4 regions of the Neobacillus sp. D3-1R genome follow, and region 1 is predicted to be linked to each of the others. Evidence: riboswitches for the same ligand, from Rfam matches in the RefSeq annotation. Region 1 holds a riboswitch; each other region holds the start of a gene.
What was found. Region 1 has a riboswitch for S-adenosylmethionine ahead of ACSBPO_RS18215 (bifunctional homocysteine S-methyltransferase/methylenetetrahydrofolate reductase). Riboswitches for the same ligand answer to the same signal wherever they lie in the genome.
Positions count from the first base shown of each region.

Region 2: linked by a shared signal. The riboswitch ahead of ACSBPO_RS05020 (methionine ABC transporter ATP-binding protein) and the one ahead of ACSBPO_RS18215 (bifunctional homocysteine S-methyltransferase/methylenetetrahydrofolate reductase) in region 1 are both predicted to bind S-adenosylmethionine.
Region 3: linked by a shared signal. The riboswitch ahead of mtnK (S-methyl-5-thioribose kinase) and the one ahead of ACSBPO_RS18215 (bifunctional homocysteine S-methyltransferase/methylenetetrahydrofolate reductase) in region 1 are both predicted to bind S-adenosylmethionine.
Region 4: linked by a shared signal. The riboswitch ahead of ACSBPO_RS12320 (LLM class flavin-dependent oxidoreductase) and the one ahead of ACSBPO_RS18215 (bifunctional homocysteine S-methyltransferase/methylenetetrahydrofolate reductase) in region 1 are both predicted to bind S-adenosylmethionine.

Region 1 covers NZ_CP197471.1:3,534,695-3,542,322, reverse strand. The annotation lists gene ACSBPO_RS18215 (bifunctional homocysteine S-methyltransferase/methylenetetrahydrofolate reductase) at 1-1,402, opposite strand, end outside; SAM riboswitch class I at 1,661-1,774, opposite strand; gene ACSBPO_RS18210 (MFS transporter) at 1,874-3,070, opposite strand; gene ACSBPO_RS18205 (MarR family winged helix-turn-helix transcriptional regulator) at 3,087-3,503, opposite strand; gene ACSBPO_RS18200 (uracil/xanthine transporter) at 3,702-5,012, shown strand; gene ACSBPO_RS18195 (M20/M25/M40 family metallo-hydrolase) at 5,078-6,694, opposite strand; gene ACSBPO_RS18190 (aminotransferase class I/II-fold pyridoxal phosphate-dependent enzyme) at 6,697-7,628, opposite strand, start outside.
Region 2 covers NZ_CP197471.1:1,003,899-1,011,526, reverse strand. The annotation lists gene ACSBPO_RS05055 (hypothetical protein) at 1-392, opposite strand, end outside; gene ACSBPO_RS05050 (hypothetical protein) at 542-862, opposite strand; gene ACSBPO_RS05045 (Dps family protein) at 1,139-1,585, shown strand; gene ACSBPO_RS05040 (amino acid permease) at 1,637-3,064, opposite strand; gene ACSBPO_RS05035 (GNAT family N-acetyltransferase) at 3,279-3,752, opposite strand; gene ACSBPO_RS05030 (hypothetical protein) at 3,969-4,169, shown strand; gene ACSBPO_RS05025 (alpha/beta hydrolase) at 4,397-5,200, shown strand; SAM riboswitch class I at 5,326-5,430, shown strand; gene ACSBPO_RS05020 (methionine ABC transporter ATP-binding protein) at 5,513-6,526, shown strand; gene ACSBPO_RS05015 (methionine ABC transporter permease) at 6,516-7,181, shown strand; gene ACSBPO_RS05010 (MetQ/NlpA family ABC transporter substrate-binding protein) at 7,247-7,628, shown strand, end outside.
Region 3 covers NZ_CP197471.1:1,311,902-1,319,529, forward strand. The annotation lists gene ACSBPO_RS06660 (methyl-accepting chemotaxis protein) at 1-1,570, shown strand, start outside; gene ACSBPO_RS06665 (PAS domain S-box protein) at 1,915-3,693, shown strand; gene ACSBPO_RS06670 (metalloregulator ArsR/SmtB family transcription factor) at 3,835-4,413, shown strand; gene mtnK (S-methyl-5-thioribose kinase) at 4,456-5,640, opposite strand; SAM riboswitch class I at 5,721-5,869, opposite strand; gene ACSBPO_RS06680 (carbon-nitrogen family hydrolase) at 5,959-6,741, opposite strand; gene ACSBPO_RS06685 (pyridoxal phosphate-dependent aminotransferase) at 6,856-7,628, shown strand, end outside.
Region 4 covers NZ_CP197471.1:2,398,003-2,405,630, forward strand. The annotation lists gene ACSBPO_RS12315 (ATP-grasp domain-containing protein) at 1-524, opposite strand, end outside; gene ACSBPO_RS12320 (LLM class flavin-dependent oxidoreductase) at 538-1,587, opposite strand; SAM riboswitch class I at 1,699-1,804, opposite strand; gene ACSBPO_RS12325 (hypothetical protein) at 2,094-2,222, opposite strand; tRNA gene ACSBPO_RS12330 (tRNA-OTHER) at 2,250-2,336, opposite strand; gene ACSBPO_RS12335 (L,D-transpeptidase family protein) at 2,387-2,884, opposite strand; gene ACSBPO_RS12340 (nuclear transport factor 2 family protein) at 2,943-3,287, opposite strand; gene ACSBPO_RS12345 (MFS transporter) at 3,453-4,673, shown strand; gene ACSBPO_RS12350 (CBO0543 family protein) at 4,921-5,673, opposite strand; gene aspA (aspartate ammonia-lyase) at 5,824-7,248, opposite strand; gene ACSBPO_RS12360 (phosphotransferase enzyme family protein) at 7,396-7,628, opposite strand, start outside.

The sequences.
Region 1 (7,628 bases):
AAGCAGCAGCAATACTAAAAGCCGTTTTTTGCCCAAGGTCCTTACCAGAAATAGAAAGTCCGTTGTTAAGTTGTTTGATCATTTGAATCAATTCAAATGATGACATATCATACACGGACGAAGCACCAGGGAAATCACCAACCCTAGCTGGGTCACCGGTTATAGCAAGAATGTCATTCATACCTAATACATGAAGGCCCATCAAGTGGGATTGTAGACCTATAATATTACGATCTCTACAGGCTATATGAATTAAAGATCGTATCCCTAGCTGTGTTTTAGCCAAGTACCCTAAAGATTCATTGGAAATGCGTGGGGAGGCTAGGGAATTATCGGCTAATGTTAACGCATCAATACCAGCTTCTTTTAACGCTTTTGCCCCATCAAAGAATTTCTTTGTATCTAGTTTTCTAGGAGGATCCAATTCTACTATAACCGATGTTCGTTCACGAACAATATCCTGGAGCGGAGGATACTCCCGTTTGGCTTCGGTAGAGGGTACCACCACTATATTTTCTCTGATTTTCACTTGTTTTTCTTGAACAGGGATTTTACCTTTTAATTCATCTGCAAATGCCCGTATATGCTCGGGTGTTGTTCCGCAGCAGCCACCCAGTAATCTGACTCCTTGGTCTCGAAATAACTTAGCTGATTTGCGGAAATAATCTGAATCACTATCGTATTGGAATTTCCCATCAATATAAGTAGGAAGACTTGCATTGGGATAGGCTGATAAATAGGAATGTACTGGAATAGGAACCTCCTCAAGCGTCGTAAGCATATGATGTGGACCTAGTCGACAGTTGAGTCCAATTACATCAGCACCGTGTGTTTCTAATCTTTTAAAGGCTTCAATAATTGGAGTACGATCTTGCAAAAATCCAGGTTCCTGCAAGGAAACTTGTGCAATAATGGGTAATTCTGTTTCTCTTCTTGCAATCGTTAAGACTGTTTCTAGCTCTTGAAGATCATAATATGTCTCAAGAAGAATTCCATCTACCCCTTCAAGCAATAGACAATATAATTGCTCTCGAAAGCTTCTTTTTATTTCCTCAATGGAGATGGATTGGGGCTTAATTCCTCGATTGCCGCCAACTGTTCCTAGTATATAAGTGTCTGGATTGGCTGCCTTTTTTGCCATTCGAACGGCAGCACTATTTATTTCTTTGACAGAGTCCTCTAATCCATATCGTTGAAGTTTGAGATAATTAGCCGCATATGTATTTGTTTGAATCACATCTGCTCCAGCTTCAACATAGGCACGGTGAATGCTCTTAATTTGGTTTGGTTGGGATAGATTTAATTCCTCAAAGCACATATCCGTTCCATACGAGTACAATAAAGTCCCCATGGCACCATCTGCAATTAAAATTTGTTTTTCTAATTTCTCTAAGAAGTTCATATTCTTTCTCCTCTTTTTAAAAGGCTGTTTTCGTATAGAATGTGGTTCTGGTAAAAATCCCAAAAGCCGGATTTTTACGGATTCTCTTAATAAGTGAGCAGCTCTTTTCTTGATTTTTAAAAGGATTTTACCACCCTATATTGTGAAATCTCTCTTTATTAGTTAAAAAAGCAACAAGTTTAGAAAAGAGCCTTTTAAAAAATAAAAAAAGCCCTCTTTAAGAAGAAGACTTTTGAATGGAAAGAATCTGAGTCATTCTTCTTATCTCTCAAGTTTTCCAACTTGAAGGATTTAGCACCTTTTCAATGAGTGAAAACATTGAAGGTTGCTGAGGTGTCATAGGGCCATTCCCTCGACCTCTCTCGATAAGAGTGTCAATTATTCGATTATTTTTAAAATTTACTACTTTAAAGCGATCATGTCAATTCTTTTTTATTAGTTATGATGGTAGACCAAGGCGCTTGCTCTTTTCTATCTCACATGTCTTTCTACTAGTTTTTCTTTTAAAGGTTCCTTACGGGTATGAAGTAAATAATAAACAAGTATTCCAACTAACACATAAATAGAACCATTAATATAGAAAGAACGGAATCCAACTTCAGCGACAACCATTCCTACAATAAAGGAGCCAAAGCCGATACCTGTATCAAAAATGGATAAGAAGGTTGCAGTTGCAGTGGCTCTTTTATTCGGTGCCGCTTTCTGGATGGCAATCGTCTGTAAGCTTGGAAAAATCGTACCCCAGCCAATACCAATAAACGCTGCAGAAAGTAAGAAGCCTAATGCCGTATGACTGCTACCTAAAATGAATAAGCCAATTGCAAAAAGAACAATAGATGGAAAAATAATGACGTTAGGACCAAATTGGTCAAACCATTTTCCTGTAAACGGTCTTGAAGCTAATAAAATAGCAGCGTAAACGACAAAAAATAAACTTGATACTTCTATTAAACCAATCTCTTTTGCGTAAACGGAAACGAAAGAAAGGACAGACGAATAAACAATGGCAAAAAATGCACCAACCACTGAAATCGGAACAGCAGAAGCCTCAAAGAAATTTTGAAATTGGAATGAGATATGAATTTTTTTCTTATTTTCTTTAATAGGAATACGTATAATCCATCCAGCAATAAGGGAAAAGAGAGCACAAATAACACTGATGGCGAATAATACAGATGCATCCCACATTTGAATGGCTGTTAAACCAATAAAAGGTCCCATAACCATTGCCAGGTTAGAGGACATAATAAAATACCCCATTCCTTCTCCTCTTCGAGAATCTGGAATAATATTTGCTACCAGTCCCCCGGCGGCAGTCGTAGCCATACCAAATCCAATCCCGTGTAAAAAGCGAACTAAGAATAAAGCCATAATGGAGGTAGCAAAAAAGTATAGGATTGAGGCAATAAAGAAAATGATAAGCGAAGTTAATAGAATTTTTCGCATGCCTATTTTTTCAATACCGTAACCTGCTATTGGCCTAATAAGTATGGCTGATATTAAAAATACAGTTGTAATTAAACCTGCTTCTGTTTTCGTACTTTCGTATTGCTGTATAACCATTACTGGTAAACTTACTAATAAAAAATAAAAGGTCATAAATAAGAAGAAATTGCTTAAGGAAATACTAATAAAATCTTTTGTCCATAATCTAGGTTGTTCTTTCATATATTGAAACTCCTGTCTAAGATAGTTTTAGAAACCATTCCTTTAATAGCTTGGATAATTCTTGTTGTGACGATTCAGGAAATCCAGTTAATAAGGAATGATTGAACTGTGTGATGGCATCCTCCCACTGAGGATAATTTTGTAACGCCTCATCCGTTAACTGGATATGTTTCTCACGTTTGTCTGTACCTTGAACCTGTTTAACGTATCCTTGTTTAACAAGTCTTTGAATAGTCCTTGTCATAGGCGGTGCTTCGACAGATAAATACTGACATAATTCTTTTTGGGTAAGGGAGCCTTTTGTTTTTAAAACGTAAATGACAGTCCATTGAGCACTATATAGACCAAAGGGCTTTAGTGCTTCATTCAACTTGTTCGTTAAATGTCTGGATAATTGGTTTAACGTGTGGAATAGTTCATGGTTAGGAAACAAATAGATCCCTCCGTGGAAAAAGTATCTTGCCTTTTTTTAAAAACGGTTTAAAATAGTTACCTAGGTAACTATATCACATAAATTTGTGACGAGCAATGAAAGGTCTTCTCTCTATTTGAAAGATAAAATACAGGAATAATAAAAAAATATATACTATAATCATTAGTTGAATGATGGTTAGAAAGTGGTGTTTCAACAATGAATAAATGGTTTTCTTCAATCACAATGTTTTCAGCTGTTCAATGGCTCTTTTTTATTTTTGCCAATACCGTTGTCGTCCCTGTTTCAGTAGCGACAGTGTTTCATTTATCTCCAGATATTATGGCGATGATGTTAAGGAGTTCTCTTATCTTTACAGGACTTGCCTGCGTTTTTCAGGGAACCGTAGGACATCGATTTCCACTTATGGAAGGTCATTCTGGTTTACTTTGGGGAGTTATTCTAAATTTAGGAATATCAGCTTCTACTTTAGGAATAAGTCTTACATCCATTGGTGGTGGTATTGCTTCAGGTATTATATTAGCTTGTCTAGTCACCCTTATTCTTGCAGCCTTTAATGGAGTATCTCTCCTACAATGGATTTTTGGCCCAATGGTTATGACAGTCTATCTTTTCTTATTAACCTTTCAATTAATTTTTATTTTCTTTAAAGGAATGTTCCCGTTAACGGAGCAAGGGGCAATTAGCATTCCAGGTAGTTTATTCTCGATCGGAATTGTTATTTTAGTTAGTATTTTAAAGCTAAACGGTAAAACAATCATAAGTAATTTTTCCATCTTAATTGGTTTAATTGTTGGATGGGTATGTTACGATTTCTTATTTTCGGATTCCATTCAGCATGTTACCCAGTCATCAGATTTTTCATTCGCTTTGTTTCCGCTCGGAAAGCCAAATCTTGAAATAGGTATTATAGGAGTTACTTTTTTTGCTGTTATGATGAACTTAAGCAACACGATTGCTTCCATCGGTGCTGGTGCCTCTCTGTTTAAATTGCAACCAACTGAAAATCAATATCGAAATTCGATTATTGTTACGGCGATGTCCACTCTAATCGGATCAGGCTTTGGACTTATTCCATATACACCATTTACTTCTTCTATTGGTTTCTTACAAAGTACAAGAATTTATCAGCGTGAACCCTTTTTATTAGGTGGAGCGTTGCTTACCTTGATGGGTCTTATTCCTGCATTAGGTACATTTTTAGCCACCATGCCAATAACAGTTGGTAATGCTGTTTTATTTGTTGCTTATTTGCAGTTATTTGGAACAGCATTTGCCAGCTTAAATGGCCAAACATTTAACTCTAATACGATTTTTCGTTTGGCTACTCCTGTTCTATTCGGGGTATGTCTAATGAATACTCCCGCAACTTTGTTTTCGAGTTTACCAGTATTGATTCAACCATTTATAGCAAATGGGCTCATCATGGGGGTTGTGATTTCCATTTTCTTAGAAAAACTGGTGAAGTGGAACTTACTAGAGTCTAATCAATTAGAGAGTAAATCTTAATGTTAAAAAAAGGTAATTTCCTACTATGGGAAAATTACCTTTTTGTATTCATAACTAAGTTTAAACTATTGTTTTTGATGTTCTAATAAAAGGTGTTCCAAAATTTTAGGCAGTTGTTCAAATGCAAATGTTAAATAAAGCCGCTCTGTTTTTTTATGAGCATCTCTTCCAATTGGTCCTACATTAATTACAGGAGTTGTTAATTTTGACATCTCATTAAATGGTATGGAATATAGTTCACTGTTACCCGGCAAATTACTATGATAAGCATTCATATCTGACAATGGGGATTGAAGCCCTACATAGCTTAAGTCTGATATACCATTAAAGTATTTTACGGGTGTAAACTTATAGCCAAAATGTTCATAGGTATTATCGATGAGCGATTCAGCAAGCTCCTTTATAACTGGGTGTTCATGTGAATGAACGGCTGGATAATAGGGAGGAGCATAAAACAACACAATCATAGGTGCAAGCTCCTGACAAAGCATAGCCATTTGATCAATAACTTGTATGCATTTGTCACGACTATCTCCTTTCGTTTCACTAGCAGCCACTTGCTCGATATTTGCAATAAACTGTTGGCTTGTTTTTTGGCAAGCATAATCTTTTAACTCTTCATACGATAGAACACGAATCTTGGATATTCGAGTTGGATCAAGGTCAAATGCTCGATATTTTTCCTCCATTAGAAATTCCATTTTCAAAGCTGCAGTTTTAGCTATATCCTTCATAGCCACCATCACTTCTGCAGGACTTTTTTTCATTAGAAACAGATTGTATAAGCTTACGGAACGATGGGGGATTTGAGTTGAATATTCTTTTTTTAAATCCCTTTGAAGCAATAATGTCGGTGGAGGACTTTTTTGCTCACTAACCGTTTCACAAAGATCTTCATTCCATTCTATCTCTTGAGATAAAATAGAAGACATCCAGGCAGCATTAATACCTGATAGTGGTTCACCCACATGTGTTTCCTTCCCAAAACACAATGCACCGGGCATGATTTTCCCTATAGACCCTGTGTAAAAATAATAATCCTCGTCTCCAGGTATTTGTGAAAACATAGGTTCAGAATTAAGAAAAAGGGTATACGTTAATTGATGTTGTTCGGCAATATCTAATAACTTTGGAATAGCTTCTCGCATACCAACAGAATTAACTTCTTCGTCAGGAACAGTTAATAAAAGTAAATTTATTTTCCAGTTTTCCGTTGAGGCTTTTTCAAGTAATGACATATGTTGAACTAATCCACACTTCATATCCATTGTTCCTCTTCCGAACAGCCAATTATTGGTTAGTAAATCATTTCTTGCTTCCACTGGAAGTTCACTAGTTCGGTCATGAAGAGCTTTCGTTAATTCAATGGGATTGAACGCTAAATGTTTTAAATCTCCGTAATCCTCAACATTGACTACGTCAAAATGACTAATTAAGACAACCGTTTTAGTTGCCTCTTCATGTTTATATAACGCAGTTAAAAAAGATCTTTCATCACTTGTTTGATGAATATTTATAAAAGATGGGTTGTCTTGGAAATAGATTAATTTATTTAAATGATGTTTAACTTTTAAAGGGAATTGTTTTTCCGCTTCTGAAAGAGTAATACTCCCGATCGAGACTAAGTCATTTAATAGATTTAACAATTGATCAGAGGATTGCATCATCAAGGTTTTCATCATACTTACTTCTCCTTATTATTGATTGATTCTAGCAAGAATCTTTCTAAACGATTTAATCCTTCTTCTAATATTTCTAAAGAATAAGCATACGAAATTCTAATAAATCCTTCACCATATGCTGTAAAAGCAGACCCAGGGACAACAGCAACACCGCCTTCATGAAGAAGTTTGGTGGCAAAGGTATGGGAATCCTGAAAGTGGGCTGGTATTTTTGGAAATATATAAAATGCACCTTCTGGTTTCCTTGTTTGTAATCCCATTGATAACAAACGATCGTATACAAAGTCACGTCTTTTTATATATTCTTGGTTCATAGGAATTGAATCATTCCTACCATTACGCAATGCCTCAATCGCAGCATATTGACTTGTAATAGGAGCACAAACCACGTTATATAAATGTACCTTTAACATTTGTTCTGATAGATATTTAGGGGCTAATGTAAATCCTATTCTCCAGCCTGTCATCGAATGGGATTTAGATAGTCCATGTATTAAAATGGTACGGTCGTACATTCCATCCATTGATGCAAGGGAAATATGTTTTCCTTCAAACGTATTCTCACTATAAATTTCATCTGAAATTACGTATAAATCTTGAGTTATTAACCAATTTGTTAGCGGTTGTAAATCTTCTTTAGTTAATATAGCTCCTGTTGGATTGGATGGATAGTTGAACAAAATCGCCTTTGTTTTGGTAGTAACAGCATTTTTTAATTGATTAAGAGTTGGTTTGAAGCCATTTGCAGTAGTATCTATAATAATAGGTTTTGCACCACATAATTCGATAAGTGGCTCATAACCAGGGTAAGCAGGTGCAAATAAAATAACTTCATCACCTTCTTCAAGAATCGTTCTGAATGTGATATCAAGGGCTTCACTAGCTCCGTTTGTAATAATAATTTCATCTTCAGCTCTGTAGGATAAATGATAGC
Region 2 (7,628 bases), 2.1 Mb from region 1:
ACATATGGACGATTTCCATTTAATACAAACAGCATTTCTGGATTCATGCCTTTCCACTCATGATAATACTGACCAAGAGCCGTTGCCCCGTCCTTATCTCCACCTGCATCGATAATAATTCGATAAGCCGGGTCATGGAGAACACGATAAATTTCACCTGATACAATTGGTAAATCTGCCATAGCAAGATGTCCCTTTGGGGCAATCAATTCAATGTCTAGGTTTTGGAATTCTTGCTTGATGTCTCTCGTACGATAATAAGGATTAATGACATCTAAATCGTTAATGGCTACTTTTTGATGTAGCTTTCTTTCTGTAATAGCCTTATTGATGGCAATTTCAGTTTTACCACTGCCAAAATGGCCAGTGAAAATAGTGATTTTTGTATCCATTTTCTTATGGCCTCCATTAGTATTTGTAAGCGCTTACAGATAAGGTACTATTTTTATGGTCTAACACTCATTTATTATAAAAACTCTTAGTCGAATCCGCTTTGACTTTTATCACATTTATAAAAAAGAAGTTCCAAAAGGAACTTCTATTAAGACATAAAAGTAATGATCACCTTTTGTGGCATGTCACTTTCATTATAGACATCCTTTTTAATACGTTCACAAGATGGCATTTGGAACGAAAATTCTTGAACATTTTCAGGAATGGTACCTTCTAACTTCAGCTTATCAAAAACCATTTGCATGGCATCATCTGTATCAATACATTGGTTTGATCCTTCAAATTTTAAGCACTCTACACAAGTCTCAACAATATTTTCATCAATATGTTCTTGGGTGAAAACTAATTTTGCCCCTGTCATTTTTTCCACTTCTTTATTTTCTAATTCAATAATGGTAGTTACATTCATTTCTAACACCTCCGGTTATTTATATTTTCATTATAGAAAATATGGTTTCTCAATTGTGAAAAACAGAACAAAGTTCAAATTATCTTCAAAGCTTTGTGACAGAACAACGTCAAAAATACATCACCACTTTAAAGCACCGGGGGTCTGACCCCCGGTGCTTTAAAGTGGTAAATTATCTTGAATATTTAGTTTGTTTAATATGGTTTATTATGGGGAAAATGAAAATTGGTAGGGAAAAGTATAGTCCTATTTGTTCTTAGAAATGGAGGAATCAAAATGGATAACCAGCTTTCAAGTATGATTAATAAGCAAATAGCCAACTGGTCTGTATTATTTATTAAACTTCACAATTATCATTGGTATGTAAAAGGTAATCAATTTTTTACTCTGCATACGAAATTTGAAGAGTTTTACAATGAATCAAGTCTTCATATTGATGAATTGGCAGAAAGACTATTAGCCATTGGTGGACAACCAGTTGCCACAATGAAAGAATGCCTGGCCATGGCTTCTGTTCATGAAGCATCCGGAACTGAATCGGCTGAAGAAATGGTACAAGCTATTTCTAGCGATTTTTCTCTTTTAATTGGTGAATTAATAGAAGGAATGTCCATTGCTGAAAACGAAAATGATGAAATTACAGGTGATATGCTTTTAGCGATTCATTCTAGCTTAGAAAAACATGTATGGATGTTAAAAGCCTTTCTTGGAAGATCCGTATAAAAAATGCAAAAAGAGACTAGTCCAAATAAAGATGGCTAGTCTCTTCATTTTTTATGCTATTTTTTGGGTATCATTTTGTTTTTTCTGAGTTTGAGCTAATACTTGTTTAGAGAAGACAATTCCACTTGCTAATAGCAGCATACCAAAGGTGAATGTTTTGATATCTGCGGTACCGGCAATGATGACCCAGATAGAATAGGCCGTTGCTAGGACAGCAATCATTCCATCTACCCAACGATCCTTCATCATATTTGCGTACGTATCACCAGTAACGACCAATTTAATTTGGAATACAGATGAAATAAAGTAAGGTACTAAATAAGCTAATGTTGCCACATAAATAACAAAATCAAAAGCTGCTGAAATGGAATTAGAGATGGTAGAGAATATAAATAATTGTGCTAAGCCATTACTTAGTACTAAAGAGAAAACAGGAATTCCATTATCGTTTACTTTTAAAAATGATTTTAAAAATAGTCCCTGTTTTGCAGCTTGGTAAGGGACCTCCGCACTTAGCATTACCCAACCGATGGTTGAACCGATTAAGCTTACTAATCCAATAGCTGCTAATACCTTTCCACCAACTGGACCTAATACAGTTTGAATAGCATCGATTAATGGTGTTTCCGAAGCGATTAACGTTTCTTGTGTCAGCATTCCCATCACTAAAGTACTGATCCCAATGTAGATCGCTAATGCAATCAATAAACCTAAAATGGTAGCACGCTTAACGTCCGTTTGTTTCTTCGCTCTTGAAGCAAAAACAACAGCTGATTCAACACCAATAAAAGCCCATAAGGTAGAAACGGCTGCATTATTAATTTGTCCAAATAAACCAAATGTTTGACCAGCGTCCCCAACGCGTGGGGCAACAAATGGCACTAAGTTAGCAGAATTAAAGGCAAATAAACCTACTACAATAAACAGAAAGAATCCAATAACCTTTGTTGCAGTTGCCAAGAAGTTTAACTTACCTGCATTATCAAGGCCACGTAAGATAATAAAGTGAGTTCCCCAAAGCAAAATGGTAGCGACCAAAAAGGTTAAAGCATTTCCTACTTTTAATTGAAAAGAGCCAATTTGTAGAAGTTCAGCATCACTTGTTAAGATTGGGAAGAATGTAGAAAGGTATCCAGTAAAAGTAGTAATAATCGCTACGTTCCCAGCAAAGTTTCCAATCCAATATCCCCAAGATGCCATGAATCCTGAAAGAATGGATGCTTTCGAATCTTTCTTAAAAAGCTCCTTCGCATATATTTGCGGCCCACCTGTTAAGTTTGGCTTTCGAATCGCTAAGTTCCCAAAAACTAGTGCAATCATTAATACTCCAACACCTGTTAAAATCCATGCACCCATTACCCCTGCAGGACTCGCAGCTTCTGATAAAGAACGTGGAAGCATAAAAATCCCTGAACCAACCATGTTACCAATCACTAATGCTGTTAAAATCCAGAATCCAAGTTTGTTGTTCTGCCCCATCTGTTTTCGCCTCACTTTTCATCATCGATTTTCTAATATACTTAATATCTTACTCTATTTTAATTTTTATTTTAAAAAAACAAAAAACACACCTGAACACGGTGTGCAATTATTAAATGAACGCTTATCATCATACAATCTATGTCGAATTGTGTCAAAGGAAATTTTAGTTAAGTAAAGTGTTAAAGGGTGGGTCTTTTTCCAGATTTTATACCTACTTAATTTGTAAATGCATCAAGTATTGTGGACCTATCTCCCCAATTCGTTCTTCACCTGTATCATCGAATCCCGTTTTATCGTATAAAACTCTTGCTCCCTCATTTCTTTTATTAACGACCAGGACAATTTCATTCACCTGTGGAAAGTTATTTTTGACAAATTGCGGTAATTGCTGCATTGCTTTTTTGGCATATCCTTTTCCTTGTTCATTAAAATCAATGGATAAAGCACGCAGGAGCATAGCGTTAGGATTGCTAGTGAACGAACGTATATCCTCTCCATAGTGAAGAACAAAAAATCCTACCACCTCATTATCACTCGAAATGACAATCGGAAAACGGTTTTTATCTTGAATGGATATTTCCAAAACATCAACGGGAAGTCCTGTAAATTGATGCTGGTCTTCAGGTAACTGAAATGATAATAATTTTTCTTCATACTTTTTTTCAAAAAATACTAGTTGAACCAATACATATACCTACCTTCTATTATTTTACATAGGCTCTTTTCTAAAACTTTGTTACTAATGTTATTTATTAAAAGGGATTACTCAATGTAGTAAATTGAAACTCGTTTAAAATCAAGAAAAGAGCTACTCACTTCTAAAGAACTGCAATCTAAACGAAAACAGCCTTTACATAACAATATGTCTATATAGACATTCTAATACAAGGAGGTGATCGATGTGGACGAAAAGAATCGACACAATTTACCGGATTTCGACAGTCTTGATGATCGAATGATTGCACGACAACCTAGCTCGCCAATGCTTGTCATCAAAACAAATTTAGACCCAAAAGATGTCACCGAAGAAAATCCTTACCTTACAGATGAAGCTAATCAGGATAAAAATAAATTTCGCAACTTTTTTGAAGGTGACTCTTAGAAATCGAGTCACCTTTTTTCTAAAGACTCTTTTCTGAAACTTTGTTGCTTTTTCTAACTAATAAATAGGCATTTCACTATATAGGGTGTTGAAACTCATAGGATATGAAGAAAAGAGCTGATCTCTTATTAAGAGAGAGCCTGTAAAAATCCGGCTTTAGGGATTTTTACGATAACCACAAACTATACGAAAACAGCCTTTCTAAAAAACATGAAGGAGAATTGGATATGGAGATCGTTAAACCAGAACCCTTTACCTTTGAAGGCGGAGAAAAAGCAGTCTTACTTTTACATGGCTTTACCGGAAATTCAGCTGATGTTCGTATGTTAGGAAGGTTTTTAGAGAGTAAAGGTTATACGTGTCATGGTCCTCAATATAAAGGTCATGGCGGGGAATCTCCTGATGAATTGGCCAATTCTACTCCTTCTGACTGGTGGCAAAGTGTTCTTACCGGATATCAACATTTAGTAAATATGGGATTTAAAAAGATTGCGGTAACTGGCATCTCCTTAGGTGGGGTAATGTCATTAAAGCTTGCGATGGAAAAACCAGTTGTGGCGGTTATTCCAATGTGTGCTCCAATGGGATTTGTTCGTGATTCTGTTCTAAACGAAATGGTCCGTTCATACGCTGAAAGTTATAAAAAGTTTGAAGGAAAAACGGATGAACAAATCTCACAAGAATTAAATATGTTAACGAAACAACCTATTCCAGCCGTGCAAGGTCTCCTAGATTTAGTGGCAGAAGTAAAACAAAATCTACAAAATGTGGAAGCACCAATCCAAATCATTCAAGGAAGAAAAGACAATGTCATTGATTTACAAAGCCCGGACATTATTTTTAATCATGTTCATTCTAGTGAAAAATCAATTAAATGGTATGAGCAATCAGGTCACATCATCACGCTCGAAAATGAAAGAAATAAAATCGAAGAAGATATTTATCAATTTTTGGAAAGTCTCAATTGGAATGAACAATCTAATTTATTGTTTGATGTTAAAGAAACAGAAGCACCGCAAATTTGGTGGTAAAAAATTTTCCCCCTTTTAAAGACAACATTGTAAGCGTTTACTAACTTATTTTTCAAAAAAAACGGATTGACAGAACATTTTCTTAGGATTATGATACGACTTAGTTAAAAAAATTACATATTTCAAACTTATCAAGAGTGACCGAGGGATAGGCCCTATGACGTCCGGCAACCTCCTTTTTAGGAACGGTGCCACTTCCTACAGAATGATTTCATTCTGAGAGATAAGTCGTATAGATTGTTTACGATGCCTCTTTCAGATGAAAGAGGCTTTTTTATTTTTTCAAATCTGATATTCGGGAGGTTTACAGAGATGATTCGGATTGAAAATCTCGTAAAGGAATACAAAACAAAGAAGGGTACGGTGGTAGGGGTTAATGATGTTTCCCTAACCATTCAAAAAGGAGAAATATATGGGATTGTCGGTTATAGCGGTGCTGGAAAAAGTTCACTTCTCCGTTGCTTAAATCTGCTAGAAAAACCGACATCTGGTGCCATTCATATCGATAATCTAGAGTTAACTTCCTTAAATGAAAAGGATCTTCGAGCTGCACGGCAAAAAATTGGTATGATTTTCCAGCATTTCTATCTCGTTTCCTCGAAAACAGTTTTTGAAAATGTTGCTTTCGCCTTAAAAGCAGCAAATAAACCAAAAACTGAAATCGATGTTCGTGTGACAGAATTACTTGAATTGGTTGGACTGAGCGACAAGCGTGATGTTTATCCAGCACAGCTAAGCGGTGGTCAAAAGCAAAGAGTTGGAATTGCAAGAGCTCTTGCGAATAACCCACATGTTCTTCTTTGTGATGAGGCAACATCAGCACTGGACCCAAGTACAACGAAGTCTATCTTATCTTTATTAAAAAAAATAAATAAAGAGCTTGGATTAACCATTGTGTTAATCACCCATGAAATGGACGTTGTAAAAGATATATGTGATCGAATTGCGGTTATGGAAAATGGTCAAGTCATCGAGGAAGGTCCTGTATATGAAATTTTCGCAGAGCCAAAACAACCTCTAACAAAAGCATTCATTAATAGTGTTCTTCATTTTGAATTACCAGAACATCTACTCGAAAGCAGAGTAGGTACAATTGTAAAAATTCAATTTAAAGGATTGGTTGCAGAAGAAGCTGTTGTTTCCGATATGCTGCAACAATTCAAAGTTAAAGGGAATATCCTTCATGGAAAAATCGAATATATCCAAGGGACACCCTTAGGGATTTTTATTATGGAGTTATCCGGTGAAAAAACAGAAGTTAATCGTGCTATTGATTACATAAAGGTACGTACTAATAACTTGGAGGTGGTCTTAGATGCCGCTTGATTCCATCATTGAGATACTGCCGGATTTAAACAAAGCTTTTTTTGAGACCCTTTATATGGTCCTCATTTCATTAGCTGTTGCAATTGTAGTAGGGTTACCTCTTGGAGTTTTATTATTTGTAACGGACCGAGGTTTATTTTTAGAAAATCTACCTACTAAAATTCTTTCAGGTTTCTTTGTTAATACGATACGCTCCATACCTTTTATCATTTTATTGGTTGGACTCATCCCATTAACAAACTTAATTGTAGGAACAACTATTGGGCCTACTGCTGCAAGTGTTTCCTTGTCTGTAGCGGCCATTCCGTTTTTTGCTAGACTCGTAGAAACCTCTCTACGTGAAATAGACAAAGGTGTCGTGGAGGCAGCTGTTGCTGTCGGTGCCACACCTTGGATGATTATAAAAGATGTATTACTTCCTGAAGCTCGTCCAGGAATTGTTCAAGGTATTACTCTAACAACAATTAGTTTAATTGGTTTTTCAGCAATGGCTGGAATTGTCGGCGGCGGTGGAATTGGAGACCTTGCTATACGCTTCGGCTACTACCGTTACGACAACACCGTGATGTTCACAACAGTGATTGTATTGATTTGTTTAGTCCAGCTTATCCAACTATCAGGCGATCAAATCGCCCGACTTGTTGATAAGCGCTAAAAATATATTGATGGTGACAGGCACCTGTCGAATTAATTTTCTACAAAAATAGGGGGAAACAAGAAATGAAAAAGCTTTTATTATTATTAGTTCTAGTGTTGTCAGTTGGAGTCATTGCTGCTTGCGGCAATACAGAAAAATCATCCTCTTCTTCAGAGGATAAAAAGGAAATAAAAATTGGGGCAACTGCTGGTCCTTACAGTGACATGGTTTCAAAAGCAATTAAGCCGTTACTGGAAAAGAAAGGCTATAAAGTAGAAGTTGTAGAATTCAGTGATTATATTCAACCGAATAAAGCCCTTGGAAACGGCGATATCGACGCTAATCTTTTCCAACATAAAATTTACATGGAGAACTTTGCAAAAGAAAACAACTTAGAACTATCTGAATTAGTAGTCGTTCCAACTGCCCCAATGGGTGTTTATTCTAATAAATATAGTTCATTAG
Region 3 (7,628 bases), 2.2 Mb from region 1:
CGAACTAACGGGAAAGCAGGCTACACGTATTTCTGATGCGGCTGCTTTATTCCATCAAAAAGGAGTTTCGGTAGGGAATTACATAATTGACTCTAATCCGAAGCATACAAAACGCTTTGAAGAGTTATCAGAGGAACTAAAAAATTTAAAGGCAGAAATTAGAAAAGGTTTAACCACCAGTGAAGAAAAGATGTTATTTATTCAAATGAGTAAAGATGATGATTCAATGAATCTTCAATTTACAAGTGTTATTGTACCTGAAGTTAAATTACAGCATGAACGAAATTATCGTCTAGGAAAACTAAAGGTTGATAATTTAATTGATGATAATGTTGTCAAGCTAAACCAATTAAAAGAAATGATGCAAAAAGAACAAAAGGATGCAATATCATCTGCAACAGGCAGCCTTATCTCAACATTAACGGTACTTGTTATTTCTGTCATTGTTTCTACCATTATTGGGATTCTAGCAATCGTTTTAATTGGAGCTATCATTTCAAGAAGATTAAAACATATTGTATCTGTTTCAACTGAAATTGCTAATGGTAATCTGAATGTAGATTTAATAGAAGCGAATGGTAAAGATGAAATATCCGAGCTTAGCCGCGCTACTAGTTTAATGAAGGAAAACCTTCGTTCTATGATTCAAGAGATATCTACTGTTTCCAATCATGTAAATAGCAGGAGTGGGGAGTTAAATCTAGCTGCTTCAGAAGTTAGAGCATCAAGTCAGCAAGTGGCTTCGACTATGCAGGAATTATCGAGTGGTTCGGAGGAACAAGCAAACAATGCTACTGCTCTATCTGAAATGATGGAAGAGTATTTAACAAAGGTACAGGCAGCAACTGCAAGTGGAAACGTCATTCGTGATGCATCAAATGATGTCATGATGATGACGCAAAAAGGAGATTCTCTAATGATGGAATCTCAAAAGCAAATGGTAAAAATTAACGATATTATGAAAACATCTGTGGAGAAAGTGAGAGGACTTGACGACCAAACAAAGCAAATTTCTAAACTGGTCAAAGTTATACATGAAATTGCTGGTCAAACAAACTTACTTGCTTTAAACGCAGCCATTGAAGCGGCAAGAGCCGGTGAACATGGCAGAGGATTTGCTGTCGTTGCGGATGAAGTAAGAAAACTTGCAGAACAGGTTTCTTTTTCTGTTTCAGATATTACGAAAATCGTTCAAGGTATTCAGCTAGAATCTAATAATGTCGTGAGCTCCCTACAGTTGGGATACAATGAAGTAGAAGAAGGTACTTCTCAAATAGAAGTAACCGGCCAAACCTTCAAGGAAATTTATAGTGCTGTAACATTAATGACAGATAAGGTAAAAGAAATATCTGATAATCTTGAACAAGTTGCTCAAAGTTCTCGAGAAATGAATGCATCTATTGAAAATATTGCTTCCATTTCAGAAGAATCAGCTGCTGGTGTCGAACAAACAAGTGCCTCAGTTACACAAACGAATCATTCTATGGAAGAAATTTCAGACAATGCCCAATCACTATCAGAACTGTCTGATCAATTAAATGATATGATTTCGAGATTTAGACTTTCATAAGTTACTATTGAACTGTAAAGCTTTTTACAGTTCTTTTTTTTTGTAAAAAACTGTTTTCGTATAGATTCTGGTTTTCGTAAAAATCCCTAAAGCCGGATTTTTACAGGCTCTCTTAATAAGCGCCCAGCTCTTTTCTTCATTTCCATATAAGTTTAACAGCGTATATTGTGAAATGCCTATTTATTAGTTACATATAGCAACAAAGTTTAAGAAAAGAGCCTTGTAAAAGGAAAGTATTCGATAAAATTTTTAGTTGTATGCTATATAAAAAGGATTTTTCTGTCATTTTGTAGAAATATAGATATATATATACTTCTATGTTGCTGGGGAGGTTATGCTTTTTAATGAATAATAGTAATGTAAATAATCCGTGTAACCCCAATTTACAGACTTTTGATATCTTCAATAAAACATTAGACGGAATTGTCATATTTAATCAAGATGGTGTTATCTTGGATGTAAACCGTTCCTTCTGTAAATATATTAATACAAATAAAGACGAAATAATTGGATATACTCTTGAACATTTTGTACCTAAAGACAAACATTATAAGCTTCGAAGACAAAAAGTTTTATTAGAACAAAATCGGAATGCTAGAGGAGTTCTCCCGATCCTCCATCAAAATGGTATCTCTTATTTTAGTGTCGTAACAAGCCTTGATGAAGATAGTGGTCATTATATCTCTGTATTCAGGGATGAAACTGAAAAAATGAACCTAAAAGAGCAGTCTGCCCAATATGACTATTTTTTTAAGGAATTATTTATTGAAGCAATGGACGGAATTATTTTCTGGGATATGAAGGGTCAGATCATCAATGCAAACCAGGCAGCTTGCCGAATCTTTGAATGTGGATATCAGGATATCATTGGAGCTAATTTTGATCAGTTTATATTAAAAAAGAACCATCAATATAGGAAAATACTAAAGGAGTTATTTGAAACAGGAGCAGTTAACGACCAGTTATTTTTAAAAATGCCCAATGGTCAAGAAAAATTAATCGAATTTACCTCTCGCTTACATTCAAAAGAGGGATTTCATATGACCATTTTTCGAAATGTAAGTGAACGTTACCGGATGGAACTGGAATTAAGAGAAAGTGAACAAAAATTCCGAACTATATTTGAAGGTTCATTAGAAGGCCTAGTTCTCTGGAATGATGACGGGGAAATTATTGATGTCAATCAAGCAGCATGTCAATTATTCAAAACGTCAAGAGATGAGATTTTAGGGAAAGACTTAATAAATTTATTGCCGGATACAAATGGCAACAAGCAGAAGCTTGAAAACATAATAAGTACATTAGAAAAAACGGGTCAGCTTCATGGAACTTCAAAAATTTACATTGATGAAGAAACGGTGAAACATTTCGAATTTAGCTCTATCTTCCACCTATTTTCAAATGTAAATTTTATTGTAATCAAAGATGTAACGGAAAAAATAGAAATGGAAAAACGTCTTCGAAAATCCGATACACTAAATGTAATAGGAGAACTTGCTGCCGGTATTGCCCATGAAATCCGCAACCCCATGACTGCGTTAAAAGGCTTTATTCAATTGCTGCAAGGCGAAATGAGAGAAGATCGTTCGATGTACTTCCAAGTAATCCTTTCTGAATTGAATCGTATTGATTCTATTATTAATGAATTTTTGATTCTAGCAAAGCCGCAGGTAGTAAAGTATTCGAAAGTAGATATCGTCCAAATTATGAGGGATACCGTTGAGCTTCTTAATGCCCAAGCAGTCATGTATAATGTCCAATTTCGTACCTACTATCAAGAAAATCTACCGATTATATTTTGTGAACCAAACCAACTAAAAAAGGTGTTCGTTAATATGATCAAAAATGCTATTGAATCGATGCAAGCTGGTGGAAATATTACAATTTTCATTGAATCATACAAAGATGACCAAATTCATATTTCGATTAAAGATGAGGGCTTTGGTATTCCTCCAGAAAAATTAAAGCGACTAGGAGAGCCTTTTTATACAACAAAAGACCGTGGAACGGGTTTAGGCTTGATGGTTAGTTATAAAATTATTGAAGAGCATAATGGGAGAATTAAAGTCGATAGCCAAGAAAATGTGGGCACTACCTTTCATATATATTTATCTAGTAAATAATATATTGACCTATCCCAAATAGATTGAACGAATGAATGATAATCCTGAAAAAGGATTATTTTTTTTATAAAATATTGCAATAATTAATAAATTAGATTATCATCTAATTAGATGTATATCTAAAATAGAGGAGTAATGGCTATGCAATTAAACAGGTTAGTTGACTTTCATAAAACAATGGGTGACCCAACACGATTAAGAATACTGTCATTATTATCAAGTGGACCACTTCATGGTCAAGCCATTGCAGGTAAGTTAGGCTTAACTGCACCAACCATCACTCATCATTTAAAAAAGCTTCGGGATATAAATGTTGTTTATGAAAGACGTGACAAAAATACGATCTATTTTTATTTGAAACATTCGGTAGTCCATCAATATTGTGAATCATTGATGGAGCTAGTAGAAGGGAAGGATACAAAGGTGAATGAAATAAGTGATGAAAAGCAAAAAATAATTGCTAATTTCTTTACAAAAGATGGGAAGTTAAAAACAATTCCTGCACAAAGAAAGAAAAAGCTACTGGTGTTTGAACATATCTTAAAGGGGTTTGAAAGAGGGAGAAAATATTCTGAGCAGGAAATAAATGAGTATATTCTTCGTTTTCATGATGATTATGCCACAATTCGTAGAGAGTTTATCATCAACCATTATATGTATCGTGAAAATGGAATTTATGAACTTAATCCAGTTGAAATGTGGGCGAAGATTGATGGTTAAAAGAGACAGAATGGCTTTTAAGCCAGTTCTGTCTCTTTTACATTATAAGCTTTTTGTTAAGAGAGTTAAGAAATCAGTGAATGATTTTATTTCTTTTCTAGATTTAATTAATAAGCTCCCTAATGAAAGGGTTTGTTTTTTAGCATTTATTCTCTGTTCATTGTCTTCAATACTATCTAGATCGGCAACATGAGCAAGACCTATCGTTCTGCGAATTAATTCACAGCCGGCAAACCCCAATGAATCATTGAAATATTTATTTAAAACTGACTCGTATAAACCTGGAATGGCTGCGTGTGGTTCTTGATTATTTGTTTTCCAAAGCTCTGAGAAATGTAATACAAACTCGTTCCAAAATGTTTCAACATGCGTAAGAATTTCAGATTTCTTTTCAACGTTAGCTAAAGCTTGGAAGAGTAGATTCGCAAAAACTTGCCCAATATCAAAACCAGCTGGTCCGTAAAAAGCAAACTCCGAATCTATAACTTTCGTTTCCGTTGAGCTCGCAAAAACGCTTCCAGTGTGAAGGTCTCCATGCAATAATACTTCTGCCTCCGTTAAGAAGCTCATTTTTAACAGTGCTACTTGGAAAATGAGTTCTTGATCATTTCTGATTTTGTCAACAGTAGCTTGTAATTCTGATTCATAGGAATTTGTAGGTGAATCAGTATAAGGATCTGTAAAAATTAGATCTTCCGTAATTTTGCAAAGTTCTGGGTTGATAAATTGCCCTAGGAGTTCTTTTTTCTTTGATTGATTCATTCCAAAATCCGAAGTATAAAAAAGTGTTTTTGCTAAATACTCACCTAAATGTTTGGAGAGTAATGGGTATTGATCTCCTCGAATAAAACCCTTTCTAGCAATAGTCAAATGAGATAGATCATCCATAACAGTAATAGCTAATTGATCATCCGTAAAATGTACAACTGGAACATAATCAGGTGCAAGTTTACCAAATATTTTTAAGGCATCTGCTTCAATTTTCGCTCTTTTAAGCGTTAACGGCCAACTTTCACCAACAACCTTTGCGTAAGGAAGGGCCTGCTTGATAATGATTCCCTGGCCACTAGTAGTATCTGTTATACGAAAAACAAGGTTTAAATTACCGTCTCCAATTTCTGAGCAAGTTAGAGTGGAATTCTCAGCGAAAATTCCTAATTTTATGGCTAAATCAATAGCAGAATGTTCAGTGAGTGGTTCATATTTTTTGTCTGTTAATAATGTCATTTTTCATTCCTCCTGGTGTGAAGGGCTAGAAAAAAAGCCCCTTTCTCATAAGAAAGAGGCTTGAAGAATAGTCTTCGCACCTCTTATCTTTCAGAAAGTCTAACTTTCTGTTGGAATTAGCACCGTGCCTTAAATAAAAGGCGCTTTCTTGCGCCACATTTCACAATGGAATTACGGTCGGTTGCTGGGCTTCATAGGGCCAAATCCCTCAGCCATCTCTTGATAAGAGAAAAATGTAAATATTCAATTGAAGTTGATACGATGAAAATAATAACAGGCTTTATTAAATATTGTCAATTCATTTTTTTTAGAAAATTTTTAATATAGGTCAGGCTTTCGATCTTGAAAGACTGGGATGGTATTACGCACCTTGACGACGTTCTCTAAGTCTATTTCTCCATGTAAAATCTCATCACTCTCGGAGGCTTCCGCGACAATTTCTCCCCAAGGATCAATGATTAAAGAATGTCCTGCAAAAATATTACTTGGGTTAGAGCCTGCACAATTACATGCAATGACATAGCATTGATTTTCTATTGCTCTTGCAGTTAATAGAGTTTTCCAATGATGAAGTCTTGGTAATGGCCATTCCGCTACAACAAAGATCGCTTGTGCACCTTTTAGAACATGCGCCCTGATCCATTCAGGAAAGCGAATATCATAACAAATTTGACCAGCAAAAATTTCGCCATCTAATGCAAATATACCTTCGTCTTTTCCTGACTTAAGAAATAAATGTTCACCCATTAATTGGAAGAGGTGAAGTTTACTATATTGATGCACCAGTTCCCCCTGGCGATTAATGATTAAAAGGGTGTTATAGATACCATCTTTTTCCTGATTCGCAATGGATCCTCCAACAAAATGTACATTGAACTTTTTAGCCTTTTCTCGCAGAAAATCAATCGTTTTCTTTGCATGTTGGTCTGCTGTAACTGGTAAGTTTTCTAAATCATAACCTGTTGTCCACAATTCAGGAAAGACAATGATATCCGGTGATTTTTGCATGGCTAATTCAATTTGGGCTTCTGCCTTTTGATAATTTAATTCTGGATTCCCAAATTCTATCGACATTTGGATTAGAGCAATTTTATATTTCATCATGACTCACCACAATCTTTTAAATTTTTCTTTACATTCTGTCATTAAAGTTATATCATTTGTGACTAGATTTTCAATAAAAATTTTCTAATAGATTTGTGTAGGTGAATGTAGATGAAGACTTTTCAACAATCTAATTTATTAAATAGTTTACCAAAGCAGTTTTTTGCTTCTCTTGTTAAGAAAGTATCCCTTTCTGTTGCTAATGGTCATGATGTCATTAATCTTGGGCAAGGTAATCCCGATCAGCCGACACCAGAACATATTGTAAAAAAATTGCAGGAAGCAGCAGCGAATCCCATAAATCATAAGTATTCGCCCTTTCAGGGATATAAGTATTTCAAGCAGGCTGCTGTCGATTTTTATGAAAGAGAATATGGGGTTAGTTTAGATCCTGATACGGAAGTAGCGGTTCTATTTGGCGGTAAGGCAGGCTTAGTAGAAATTCCGCAATGCTTATTAAATCCTGGTGATACCATACTTGTCCCAGATCCAGGGTATCCAGATTATTGGTCAGGTGTATCGCTTGCCCAGGCAAACATGGTTACAATGCCTTTGCTAGAAGAGAATGGCTTTTTACCTGTATATGAAACGATTGAACCTGAAATTCTTGAAAAAGCGAAATTAATGTTTTTAAACTATCCCAATAACCCTACTGGTGCTACTGCATCTCTTGAATTTTTTGAAAAAACGGTAGAATTAGCAAAGAATACGAATATTTGTGTGGTACATGACTTTGCCTATGGCGCAATTGGGTTTGATGGACAAAAGCCGATCAGCTTTTTACAAACGGAAGGGGCTAAGGATATTGGAATCGAAATCTATACTTTATCCAAAACCTATAACATGGCAGGCTGGCGTGTTGGATTTGCGGTAGGAAATCGCAG
Region 4 (7,628 bases), 1.1 Mb from region 1:
ATCAATGTTATACCATCAACTGGCTCTTCAAACGCAGGGCCTTCCACATAAGCTTTTAATGACCCAAAAGTTTGAAATAATTGTACCCCTAGACCTTTACCTGCGCGATTATGCTTTGTAATAAAAGGTTTACCTTCAAACGATTTTGCCGCTTTTAAAATATTCTCTTTTCCAACTGCCGCAATGGTACGCGGAGTTTGAACACCATACTTATTTAACTCTAAGTATTGTTGAACCTTACTAACTTCGAGCTGTAATGCTCGTGTACCATTAAAAACAGTACGTCCATGTGCTTCCAACCACGCTAACACTTGCAAAGTAAATTCTGGGGCATAACGATGGTCACGTGTATGAGATGACGCACTCATCCTACTGTAATAAATTCCTTCCGGCGGAATACTAGATAAATCCACAGTTCCCTCGTCTAAATGCCATTCCTCAAAAGGAATGCCTAGCTCTTCTAATCTTCTAGTTAAATGAACAGTCCATTCACTGTTTTCATGAATTACATATACTTTACTCATCTCTATTATCCTCCTAGTTTGTTACCAGACCACGTTTTTGTTCAACTAATGTCATTACTTGTTTGGCGAAACGCTCCATCTCCTCGAGCTGTGGTGAAAATTGAAGTAATAATAAGTCCAAACCAGCTTCTTCATACTGTAAAATGCGATCAGCAATTTGATCAGGGGTACCAACTAAGTTAGGCCGTAAACCTCTGTTAGAAACAGAATAATCTTGTAATTGGATTTTTTGTTCAAGCTGTGATTTAGTTGTAAAATCCTTAAAGCCCGCATAACCACTTGTTTCTTTTACAGTTGTAATTTTTTCAAGTTCAGCTAAAGCTTCTTCCTCTGTATCACGGCAAATGACATACGCCGCCATTCCAAACGAGGACAAAGGTACATTTCCAGTTTTTTCACGACGTAGCTTCATATCCTCTACTTTCGTTCTAATTTCCTCAACCGTCCCACCATGCATGACGTAAGCATCACATTTTTCAACAATTGTCTGCTTCCCTTTCTCACTCTCGCCTCCCGCATAAAGGATAGGATTAGGGCGTTGAACTGGTTTTGGGAAAAGCTTTGTATCTTTTAAATCATAAAATTTACCCTCATATGAGAATGTTTCCTCTTCCCACAAACCTTTTAATACATCAATAAATTCTTCAGTTCTAGCATAACGCTCATCATGTTCTGTAAATATTCCACCGTATTGACGCGCTTCTTCAGCCCACCATGCAGAAACCACATTAAGAGTAAAACGGCCATTACTAATTTGATCAATATTAGCAGCCATTTTTGCAGCAATGGCTGGATTATGAAAACCAGGACGAATGGCAGTCATAATTTCTATTTTCTCTGTAACAGCTGCAAGGGCTGCTGCTGTTGACCAGGCTTCAAGAGAGTCATGCTCCGGTCCTTTAATGTCATTTAAATACAACTCGGCAATGAGTGTTGTTGAGTACCCCCAATTTTCCGCTGATTGTATGACCTCTTTTGCATATTCAAATGTTGGCGGCATATTCTCATCCTCTACATTGCGTAACCAACCACCAAAAATGGGTAACCAAAATCCATATTTCATTGCACATTCTCCTCTACACTTTGCTCAATCTCTACTTTTCCACCCTACTTAGTAGGGTTTTCGCAAAAATAAAAAACTCTCTTCAAAGAAGAGAGTTCAATTTAAACTCTCTTCTCATCTTTCAAACAATACTTGTTTGATGGAATTGGCACAGTATTCAAAAGAACCTGTTGCCGAGGCTTCAAAGGGCCAGTCCCTCCACCTCTCTTGATAAGAAGAAATATTTTAATAATTTAATTTAATAAGCTGATAATAGTGTAAATTATTTCGATTGTCAACATATTTATTTTTTAGGCTCTGTTAAACAAGAATGTTGATTTCCGCTACAGGCACTCGCTTTCCGCGGGGCGTGCAGTGAGCCTCCTCGTCGCTATCGCTCCTGTGGTGTCTCACCTGTCCCGCTGCTCCCGCAGGAGTCTCGTACCTTCCGCTCCAATCAACTTTGTTATAAATCAACACTGCTCTTTAACAGAACCATTTTTTTAAAATTTAACACAAGCTATCTTCTACTTTTCATCATCCATTTTTATCATTTCTTCTTCTTCCTCAACGGTGATTCTGGTTATTTGATCTTGAAGAAGTGTAAATGCTTCGTCTAACTGCTCTCTATTAGGGAATGTAGGTTCTTTTTTCATAGGTATCACTCCAAAGACATGTAGAATAAGACTTGGTAGGAATCGAACCTACGAGATGCTCAGACAAAGAACGATTGAACTTTGCTGGCTGCTCTACCATTGAGCTACAAGTCTTATGATTATTTTCCCTAGAAATTTTAGATTTATGCCCTAAAATTATTAAATTAAGATTGAATAACTACTCTAGTACCATTTGGAGCAAGTCTTGCTACTTCCAATACATCCTTGTTATACATTCTAATACATCCGTGCGAGACAGCTTTTCCTATAGATGATGGATTATTTGTACCATGGATACCATAGCCCCTTCTTGAAAGGGATAGCCACATAACACCAAATGGGCCACCAGGCTGGGGCTCACGATTAACAATCACATACTCTCCTAATGGTGTTTGCGTTAAAATTTTCCCTATTGCAATCGGATAAATTTTATAAATTTGCCCGTTATGAAAAAGAGTCAATTTTCTCTGACCTAGTGAAACTTGAATATGATATGGAATGCTACTTGGTTCTGGTAGCCCAGGGATTTCTACCTTTTGACCAACAAATAAAATATTGGGATTTGTGATCTTAGGATTGGCAGCTAAAATCCTTCCAAAAGGAATACGATAATTGGATGCAATCAAAGCCAGTGACTCTCCAGGCTTGACCGTATGGATCATTTATCCATCACACCTTTTTTCATTAGCGTATGCCTGATAAAAAAAGGCGTGCTTTTCCCTATCTTATAAACCACACCTTGGTAATATGTGTGTCATTCATTTCATAAATAGCTATAGCTTCACCAGTACTACCATCTGCTCTGCCTGTTAAATATTCATGGTCAATAACATGATTTCCCATGATCGTACGATTTTTTAATGCTGCATGAAGCTGTGGATTATCTAAAAAAAGCTTTTTGTAACGTTCCGTAAAGGCTGCTTTCCCTTCTAAAGTAATATGATTGGAAGGGAAATCCATCACAATAATATTGTCATCGTATTGCTCTACAAAGTCTTCAAGGTTCTTGGAATTGTAGGCATCTAATTGAAGCTGCGCAAGTTGTTCAGGTGATTTTAAATTCATTTGATTTCTCCTTACTGTTAATCTTTCTGGAAGAATTATATAGGAAAATCTCTAAATAAAAAAGTTTTATAATCCTAATATTTCTAAAATTTCGTATTGCGAAGTAAATTCAAAATCTTTAAAATAGAAAATACGTTAATTACCTCATGAATAAGGGAGAAGCAAATGAATCGCAAAATTTTCTTATATGTCAAAGCCTTTTCAGATCTAGGGACATTTATGGATTTGATAGCCATCAATGTTTTAATGTATGTAGCAACAGGGAGCTCTGCCTGGTTAGCTGCTACTATGGCCTTTCGAACGTTAGGTGGAGTATTATCTAGTTTATTTTCCGGAGTGCTAGCCGATCGTTTTGATCGTCGCAAAATCATGATTTATACCGATCTTTTTCGGGCCGTTATTATTCTTAGTTTAATTCCTTTTCCAAATCCCATTATGATTATTATTGTTTGTTTTCTAATCGGTTTAACGAGCAGCTTTTTTGCCGTTAGTTATAGTGCCGAAATTCCTCAAATATTTGGTCAAAATAAGGTGTTGGAAACAAATGCACTAATCTCAAGACTGACCTCCATTAGCTTAGTTTTTGGTTTCATCGGTGCTGGGGTCATAACCGACTTTCTCGGAAATCAAGTCACTTTGATTATCGACGCTGTTACCTATCTTTTATCAGCTGTTGTTTTATTAAAACTGAAGTGGGAAACAACTTCATCTACTAAGAACGGGGCACTAACCAATGGGATTAAAGAGAAAATGATATCAATTGGCAGAGACTTAAAGGAGGTTTATTCATTCATTCTGTTAGCGCCAATGCTGTTTCTAGTAAATATCGTTTTCTTAGTTGGTGCGTTTGCCGGTGCATCTCATAATTTAGGAATACCATTACTTGCACAAGAAATTGATGCATCTAAACAAAGCTTTTATTACGGGTTAATTTGGGGCGTTTGGGGAATAGGTTCTGTACTAGCAACAATGATTATACCAAAATTGAAATTTTTACAAGGAACACGTCTCTATTACGCCTGTTTTATTACCGCGATGCTTATGTCAACAGGGTTTATTACCTTCCTGTCAAACATCAACATTTGGATCATATTGCCATTTGCTTTCTTAACGGGTATTTTTGATGCATGCTTTACGACTCTGCATGCAACAATCCTACAAAAAACAGACAATCATATTAGAGGAAGAATCTTCGGGGTTGGAATGTTATTAAAATCTTTAGGTTTTGCTCTTGGATTTGTTGTTGCACCTTTTGTGTTGGAAGCATTATCGTTGCCAAAAATGGTTTGGATTTTTCATGGAACGCTAATTACCACTAGTATTATTGTACTATTGTATTCTACTGGCATGAGAAAAAGGCTTGAAGCAGTTAATCAGAGTGTTTAAATTTTTGAAAGTACGCCCAGCATCAGCTGGGCTTTTTTCATGTATTTAGTATTCGAGAAAATCTTAAGTTAATTGACTTTATTTTCACCTATTTTTTCATTTAAAAATTGGGCTATCGATAAGATTTCCGTTTTGTATTTATGTTTAAACATTTTACAGAATAATTTTACATATTTTTTCTCCCCAGATTTTGTAACTAAAACTGTATTTAACTGTATTTCACCATTATTCACTAATGGACGATATTTTATATTATATCTATATTATAAAAGCTTTGATCTGAAATCATTCGTGGGTCAAGTCGTCTTAATTCTTCTAAAGAATACCCCATCTCTTTAATAAATGTGTCATTTACGTCCGTAAATCTATAGTTCTTTTCTAGGTGAGTTTTCTCGATGTAATAAATGGCATTACAGGAATACTGAAATAAAGTATTATATTTCTCATCGGATTCATCCCTATCAATGGAATGGTTTGGATTTTTGGACATAGATAAACCGATATAATAACTAAATAGATAAATAAGAAAATAAATTGGGAACGAATAAATATGCCTCCATTGATGATGTTCGGTTATTCCTAAAAAATCAAAATAGGGTTCACCAATAAAAGCTATGATTGCCGAAACGACCAGTCCTTTAATAATGGGACTCCATGTTTCTTTTATTTTATAAACAATTAATAAACATACTGGCAAAAGAGAAGAATTCCATGGAATAATGCCACTCATAATTGGAAAAACACTAGTATGATAACGCCATAAATCAAATGACAGACCAATTAGGTCTAAAATAGTGGAAAATAAAATAATAACCCAAGACGAAATAAAATATTGCCTCGATTTAGAGGGATCTCGTAAAAAATACCAAACAACCCAAGGTGCAATCGTCAATAGTACAACGAAAAACCAATGCATGGAAAATAATACATCGTTAAGCCAAATAGACCTTAACATTTCATTTCCTTCTTTAATAAATCGATAACCTGTATCTGTAATCATTCTACCACCTATTTCTATATTGCTTATATATAGTTATTTCATCGGAAGGTAATGTTATACTGCAAAATTCGACATTTTTCTACAATCACCAAACCATAACAAAATACATGCAACTAAAAAAGCCTGGCATCAAAGCCAAGCTTCCTTTTTTTAATCTTTATTTAATAATGATTCGCCAGCAATACCAGGATGTGTCATTTCAAATGGGTCCAAAATAAGATCTAGTTCTTCTTCTGTTAAAACATCATAAGCCAGACAAAGTTCGCGGACCGATTTACCGGTTAAAATTGCTTCTCTAGCAATTCTGGCAACTGGTTCATATCCAAGATGAGGATTAATCGCGGTAATGATACCAACACTTCTTTCCACATCCGCTTTCGTTTTATCAGCATTCGCTTCAATACCTGCTAAGCAATAATCAGTAAACGCATTGAATGCATTATTCATAATGCTTATCGATTGAATTAAATTAAAAACTAAAACAGGTTCCATTACATTCAGCTCTAATTGACCCGCTTCAGAGGCTAAGCAAATGGTATGATCATTTCCAATCACTTGGAATGCTACTTGATTTATTAGCTCTGGCATTACAGGGTTAACTTTTCCAGGCATAATAGATGAACCAGGTTGACGTGCTGGTAAAAAGATTTCGTTAAATCCAACGCGTGGGCCTGAAGCCATTAAACGAAGATCGTTGGCAATCTTAGACATATTCATCATACAAACCTTTAACGCCGCAGAAACTTCCGTATATGCATCAGTATTTTGAGTCGCATCTACTAAATGTTCAGCATTCACTAAAGGAAAACCCGTTATTTCCCGCAAGTGAATAACAACATTTTCTATATATTTAGGGTTAGCATTTAAGCCTGTTCCAACAGCGGTTGCACCCATATTAACTTCATATAAATGCTCACGTGTATTGCTAATGCGCTTAATGTCGCGTTCAACCACTCGACGGTATGCTTCAAATTCTTGTCCAAGACGAATGGGAACAGCATCCTGTAAATGAGTTCTACCCATTTTAATGATCGAATCAAATTCCTGAGCCTTTTTTGCAAAAACATCATGCATTTTTTTCATCGTTACAAGTAATGTTTCTAATAAAGATAAAGTTGATATATGTATAGCTGTTGGGAAAGCATCATTCGTTGATTGAGCCATGTTAACATGGGAATTCGGACTTAAATGAAAATAATCCCCTTTTTCCTTACCCAATAATTCTAACCCTCGGTTAGCAATAACTTCATTCGTATTCATATTGATAGAAGTTCCTGCTCCCCCTTGAATCGGATCCACAATAAAATGATCATGGTACTTACCTTCAATAATTTCATCAGCCGCTAGAACGATTACATTTCCTAACTCATGATAAAGTCGACCAGATTGCATATTAGCTAACGCTGCTGCTTTTTTAACCATTGCCATTGCTTTTATTAATTCACCGTGAATACGGTAACCAGTAATAGGAAAGTTTTCAACAGCACGTAAGGTTTGAATACCATAGTAAGCGTTTACATTTACTTCCTTTTCACCGAGAAAATCTTTTTCTACACGGTATTGTACGTGTTCCATTTTGTATCCCCCCGAAAAATGGTTGATAATTGAATCATATGATTCCCTCTTACATCATAATAGATATTTGAAGTTATTCCAATTAAAAATCGTAAATAGTATAAAAACTTCATAAAATAAGTTACCTTAATGATATACGTCACTTATTTAGCTAACAGGATTGTTTATTAAGTTTAAAAGACTTTCTCCCCTTTTTAAATAATCATCTAAATGGGCTTCTAGCTCTTTTTCATCTGAATTAGATTCAAGTAATTTGGTCGTTTTCTGTAAAAAGTTCCAATTCATACAACCTGAAAGCCAAATAAGGGATGATAGTCTATCAAAATCTAAATCTTTAAGAAAGGAATCATGATTATAAGCGTTTAAAAAAGCACGGGCAA